Regions from separate parts of the Kitasatospora sp. NPDC086791 genome, predicted to be linked through region 1. Evidence: predicted binding sites of a transcription regulator. Region 1 holds the regulator's gene; the other holds the start of a gene.
What was found. Region 1 encodes HrcA, which represses chaperone genes, less so after heat shock. Its sites were predicted from a motif close to TTNGCACTCNGNNNNNCNGAGTGCNAA; they were not measured.
Positions count from the first base shown of each region.

Region 2: a site for HrcA is predicted at 1,251-1,277, ahead of AB0Q99_RS27610 (FmdB family zinc ribbon protein). Genes of this name have one in related genera too.

Region 1 is NZ_JBFBOC010000006.1:17,402-20,602, reverse strand. It holds gene dnaJ (molecular chaperone DnaJ) at 1-614, opposite strand, end outside; gene hrcA (heat-inducible transcriptional repressor HrcA) at 686-1,720, opposite strand; gene htpX (zinc metalloprotease HtpX) at 2,009-2,929, shown strand; gene AB0Q99_RS11590 (hypothetical protein) at 2,995-3,201, shown strand, end outside.
Region 2 is NZ_JBFBOC010000028.1:56,017-59,217, forward strand. It holds gene AB0Q99_RS27605 (MFS transporter) at 1-1,151, shown strand, start outside; gene AB0Q99_RS27610 (FmdB family zinc ribbon protein) at 1,289-1,588, shown strand; gene AB0Q99_RS27615 (hypothetical protein) at 1,916-2,188, shown strand; gene mscL (large conductance mechanosensitive channel protein MscL) at 2,219-2,638, shown strand; gene AB0Q99_RS27625 (hypothetical protein) at 2,657-2,938, opposite strand; gene AB0Q99_RS27630 (sigma-70 family RNA polymerase sigma factor) at 3,087-3,201, opposite strand, start outside.

The DNA.
Region 1 (3,201 bases):
GCGCACTCCGGGCACGGGGTCGGCACGACGGTGCCGAAGCCCTGGCACTGCGGGCAGGGGCGGGAGGTCATGACCTGGCCCAGGAAGGACCGGGTGACCTGGGAGACCTCGCCCTTGCCGCGACACATGTCACAGGTCTGGGCGGAGGTGCCGGGGGCCGCGCCCTCGCCGCTGCAGGTGGTGCAGGTGACGGCGGTGTCGACCTGGAGTTCCTTGGTGGTGCCGAACGCGGCCTCCTCCAGGGTGATCTCCAGCCGGATCATGGCGTCCTGGCCGCGGCGGGTGCGCGACCGCGGTCCGCGCTGGCCGGCCGCGGCGCCGAAGAAGGCGTCCATGATGTCGGAGAAGCCGAAGCCCGCCGCGCCCGCGCCGAAGCCGCCCGCGCCGCCCCCGCCCGGGGACAGCGGGTCCCCGCCGAGGTCGTAGACCTGGCGCTTCTGCGGATCGGAGAGCACCTCGTAGGCGGCGTTGATCTCCTTGAACCGCTCCTGCGTCTTCGGGTCCGGGTTGACGTCCGGGTGCAGTTCGCGTGCCAGGCGCCGGAACGCCTTCTTGATCTCGTCCTGCCCCGCATCCCGTCGGACGCCGAGTACCGCGTAGTAGTCCGTGGCCACCAAATGCTCCGCTTGTTCCGCCTGTAGTAGTGCTGCGACTGGACGCCGTCAGGATGTCCGACGGCTGTTTGCTACGACTCGGCCAGGATCTGGCCCACGTACCGCGCCACCGCCCGCACCGCCCCCATTGTGCCCGGGTAGTCCATCCGGGTCGGACCGATCACACCCAGTTTGGCCACGCTCTCGTCGCCCGAACCGTAACCGACCGAGACGACCGAGGTGGAAATCAGCCCTTCGTAGGCGTTCTCCCGGCCGATCCGGACCGTCATCGCGGCGTCATTGGTCTCACCCAGGAGGCGGAGCAGGATGACCTGCTCCTCCAGGGCCTCCAGCACCGGCTGGATGGTGAGGGGGAAGTCGTGGCCGAAGCGGGTCAGGTTGGCCGTGCCGGCCAGCATGATCCGCTCCTCGTTCTGTTCCGCGAGCGTCTCGAACAGCGTCGCCAGGACCGTGCTGACGGTCGGCCGGTCGGCCTGCTCGAACATCGCCGGAAGCTCCTCCAACAGCCCCGGGACCTCCGGGAGCCTGCGGCCGGCGGCTCTGCTGTTGAGCGCGGTCCGCAGGTCCGCCAGGACCGTCTCGCCGACCGGGCCCGGGCAGTCGACCATCCGCTGCTCGACCCGGCCGGTGTTGGTGATCAGCACCAGCATCACCTTGGCCGGGGCCAGCGCCACCAGCTCGACGTGTCGGACGGTGGAGCGAGTCAGCGACGGGTACTGGACGACCGCGACCTGCCGGGTCAGCTGGGCGAGCAGCCGCACGGTGCGCGCGACCACGTCGTCCAGGTCGACCGCGCCGTCCAGGAAGTGCCGGATCGCCCGGCGCTCGGGGGCGCTCATCGGCTTGATCTCGGCGAGCTTGTCGACGAAGAGGCGGTACCCCTTGTCGGTCGGGATGCGGCCGGCACTGGTGTGCGGCTGGTGGATGTAGCCCTCCTCCTCCAGCGCCGCCATGTCGTTGCGGACCGTCGCCGGCGAGACCCCGAGGTTGTGCCGCTCCACCAGGGCCTTGGAGCCGACCGGCTCCTCGGTGCCCACGTAGTCCTGCACGATCGCGCGGAGCACGGCGAGCTTGCGGTCGTCCAGCTGGCGGACCTCTCCGGCCATGGGGCACGCACCTCCGTCTTCGCACGTTGTCCGTCTGTGTCCCTGCTGCTGCGGGCCGCTCCGGGAGGCCCCGACCCTGGCACTCTGAACGCACGAGTGCCAGAACCGTACCTGCCAGTGTAAGGCCCGGGTCCTACGGCAGGAACGGCCGGACCGGGGTGATCCTGCCCGCAGTTCCGGGTACGGCCCACGGGGCGGGAAGCGTTCACCGGTTCCCGGCGCGCGGGTGGTGCCCAACGGCCGTCCGGGTGGCAGCATCGGAAGCGACGGCGAATGGAGGAGCAAGCGATGTCGAGCTCGGGCCAGCACACCCGTTTCGCACCCGACCGCGGCCTGACCGGCCGCATGGTCGCCACGATGTTCGTGATCGGGCTGCTGTACGTCGGTTTCACCGGCCTGCTGATCGCGCTGCTGCGCGGCGCCTGGCCGCTGATCGTGCTGATCTCCGGCGGGCTGTTCGTGGCCCAGTTCTGGTTCAGCGACAAGATCACCGAACGGGCCATGGGAGCCCACCAGGTGTCCCCGGAGGAGTTCCCCCAACTGCACGGCACGATCGACCGGCTCTGCGCCCTGGCCGACATGCCCAAACCCCGCGTGGCGGTCGCCGACAACGACATGCCGAACGCCTTCGCGACCGGCCGCAACCCGCAGAACGCGGTGGTCTGCGTGACCACCGGCCTGCTGCGCCGGCTGGAGCCGGAGGAACTGGAGGGCGTCCTCGCGCACGAGCTGTCCCACGTCGCCCACCGGGACGTCGCGGTGATGACGATCGCCGGCTTCCTCGGCGTGCTCGCCGGCGCGATGACCCGGATCGCCGTGTACGGCGGGTTCATGGGCGGCGGCCGCAACAGCAACGACCAGAACGCGGCCATCCTGGCGCTGATCATCCCGCTGGTCTCGATGGTGGTCTACGCGATCAGCTTCCTGCTCACCCGGCTGCTCTCCCGCTACCGCGAACTGGCCGCCGACCGCGCCGCCGCCCAGCTCACCGGCCGGCCCAGCGCGCTCGCCTCGGCCCTCACCAAGGTGACCGGGCAGATCTCCGCCATCCCCACCGAGGACCTGCGCAAGGCGCAGCCCTACAACGCCTTCTACTTCGCGCCCGCGCTGAGCGCCCGGGAGACCGCCTCGCAGCTGTTCTCCACCCACCCGACGCTGGAGACGCGGCTGGCGCAGCTGGCGAGGATCTCCGAGCAGCTCGGCCGCTGACGCCGAGCCGCCGCCTCCCCGCCGCCTCCCTTTCTCCCCCCGACGATCGACGCGAAAGGACCGCCGTGGGAATCCTGGACGCCCTGTTCGGCCGCACCAAGCCCGTCAAGCCCGACCTCGACCAGCTGTTCGGCGTGCCGTCCGCCGCGCTCACCCTGGAGGCCGGGGCCGGTTTCCTCCCCACCGGGCTCGGCTCGGTCTGCTTCGCGGCCGTCGAGGGCGCGGCCTTCGTCCAGGTGGAGCAGCAGGTCCGGGCGCTGCTGGACGCCGAC
Region 2 (3,201 bases), on a different contig from region 1:
CCCAGGCCCTCGTCGGGCCGCAGACCGGGCGGCTGGCCGACCGGTACGGGCAGGCCGCGGTGCTCGTCCCGACCGTCCTGGTGCACGGGGTCTCGGTCGGCGTGCTGATCGCGCTGGCCCTCGGGCACGCGCCGGCCTGGAGCCTGTTCCTGGCCGCCGTCCCGGCCGGTGCGAGCGTGCCGCAGATCGGCGCGATGGTCCGGGCCCGCTGGGTGGGCCGGTTCACCGCCGACGGCCCGTCCGACGCCTCGGCCGCCCGGGTCGGCACCGCGTTCGCCTTCGAGTCCGTGACCGACGAGTTCACCTTCGTGATCGGCCCGATCCTGGCCTCCGGCATCGCCGCCCTCGCCAACCCCGCGACCGCCCTGGTCGCCGAGGCCGCGCTGACCGTCGTCGGCGGCCTGGCCTTCGCCGCCCAGCGGCGCACCGCCCCCGCCCGGATCGTGCCGCGGCCCGGCACCGAGCGGGCCTCGGCGCTCGCCTCCCCCGGTGTCCGGCTGCTGGCCGGGACCTTCCTCGGGGTCGGCGCGGTGTTCGGCGGCATGCAGGTGTCGGTGAACGCCTTCGCCGACTCGGTCGGGCAGCACGACGCGGGCGGCACCGTCTACGGGATCTTCGCCGGCGGCTCGATGCTGGCCGGCGTGCTGTACGGCGTGATCGCCTGGCGGCGGCCCGTCCAGCAGCGGATGCTGCTCAGCTACGCGCTGCTGGTGCTGGGCTGCTCCACGCTGTGGGCGATGCCGAACCTGGTCGCGCTCACCGTCGCCGGGCTGGTCTGCGGTCTGGCCATCGCGCCGACCCTGATCAGCGGCTACACCCTGGTCGAGACGCTGGTCGCGGACGGCGCCAAGACCGAGGCCTTCACCTGGCTGACCGGCGCCATCGGGCTGGGGCTGGCCGTCGGCTCGATGGCGGCGGGGAAGCTGATCGACGGGCACGGGCCCTCGACCGGGTTCCTGGTGCCGGTGATCGGCGCCGGACTGGGGCTGGTCGCGCTGTTCTCGCTGCGGCACCTGCTGACGCCGGGGGCGGGGTCGGGGTCCGCGGCGGATTCGGCCGTGGGTTCGGCTGTGGATACGGCCGCGGGTCCGGACGACGGCTCCGCCGGGCGCGGCGGTGCTGCGCAGCTGGTGGGCGCGGCCAAGGGCTGAGCGGGCGGTGGTTCGCGGCCGGTCCCGGGCCGGGGCGGGGCCGATCTCACACCGGAGTCGCTGGACTGATCCAGCGGAATGCCGCATCATTGACCATCGTTAGCACTCATCAGGCGAGAGTGCCAGGAGGAAGACAAGTGCCCACGTACCAGTACCAGTGCACCGAGTGCGGCAACGGCCTGGAGGCGGTGCAGAAGTTCACCGACGAGGCGCTGACCACGTGCCCCGACTGCCAGGGACGGCTTCGCAAGGTCTTCTCGGCCGTGGGTGTCGTGTTCAAGGGTTCCGGCTTCTACCGGACCGACAGCCGCTCCTCCTCCAGCAGCACGGTCAGCTCCGGATCGTCGTCGACCACGTCGACCACGACGACGCCGGCCCCCGCATCGGGCAGCACGGGCTCTTCGGCCCCGTCCAGCCCGGCTCCGGCCGCGAGCTGACCCCGGCGCCGGGAGGAACCCGGACGCCCAGCAGTCCTCGGAAAGGCCCGTCGGCCCCGCTTCCACGCGGGGACGGCGGGCCCTTCCGCGTCTTTCCGTGTCCGTCCGTGTCCATCCGCGTCTTTCCGCGCTTTCCGTCCGGTCGGGGGCGCATTCGTCACCCCGGACGGGTCGGATTGACTCGTCCGGGTGTACGAAGTTGTCCACAGGGGCGGGTTTGTCCACAGGCTGGGGAAACGGCTTTCCGAAGTCGTCCGGAGCGCGCATCGTGTGGGTCGTCAGCCGGTCCACCGGGGGTCGGCTGCCGGACCTTCCGGAGGTGCGTCGATGACGACCGTGAGCTTCTCCGTCCCGCTGCCCGCCCCTGCCGTACCGCCCCGGCAGGAGGTGCCGAGCTTCCCCCCGATCCGGCGCGGCTGCGGCGGGTGGCACCGCTGGCGCAGTGCGGTCCGCCGACGGGCCGGGGTGCCCGCGCTGGTGCTGCTCGCGGTGGCCGCCGCGCTCGCGCTCGGGCCCGCGCGGGCCGGGGTGCCGCCGCCCGGCGGGGGCGCGCCGGGCCGGACGGGTTGTCAATCCGGGGCTGCCGAAGATCACCCGTGACCCGGGAACGACTCCGTCGTTCGAGGCGGCATGAAGGGCTTCAAGGAATTCCTGCTGCGCGGAAATGTCGTCGACCTCGCCGTCGCCGTGGTCATCGGCGCGGCTTTCACCAACATCATCAACGCCTTCGTCAAGGGCGTGATCAATCCGATCATCGGCGTATTCGGAACGAAGGACCTGGGGTCCTACAGTTCCTGCCTCAAGGGGCCCTGCGAGGTGAGCCCGACCGGTGAGGTCACGTCCGGAATCCTCATCCTGTGGGGATCGGTGCTCAGCGCCGCCCTGCAGTTCCTGATCACCGCAGCCGTCGTCTACTTCGTTCTGATCGTGCCCATGAACAGGTTGGCGGCCCGCCGCAAGTCCCCCGCCGACGTGGCGGCGGAAGCCGAGGCCAAGGAGGTCCAACTGCTGACCGAGATCCGTGACGCGCTGGTCGCGCCGCTGCGCTGACCGGCCTCGCCCCTTTCCCTACTCCCCGTGGTGCGGCGGGCGCTGGCTCAGGTACCAGTCCAGTCCCCGCCCACCGCTCCCACCCGCCCCGCTCCCGGAGCGATCGCCCCAGCCGGCGTCGGTATCGTCCCGGGACTGCTGGTCCAGCGGGTCCCGGAAGACCAACCGGGCCTTGGTCGCGGGCTTCGTCCGCGGCTCCCGGGCCTGGTCCTGCTCCCGGCTCTGGTCGTGGCTCTGGCCCCCGCTCCGCCCCTGCTCCTGGCCGCGCTCCGCCGCCCGTTCCCGTCCCTGCTCGTTCACCCTGTCCACTCCGTCGTTCGTTCGCCTCGTCCTGCCCGCCTCGTCCTGCCCCTCCAGCCTAAGAGCCCGTGGCACGCCCCGGGCCCCGGTGCGGACCGCTCCGCACCGGGGCCCGGATGGGGCTCGGCAGACCTGCCCGGCGGCCGGGTCAGGCGGCTTCGAAGCCCGCGTGGTCGGCGATCTTCTTCAGCTCGGCCAGTGCGTGCTTCTCGATCTGGCGGATCCGCTCGCGGGTGAGGCCGTGCTGCTTGCCCACCTCGGTG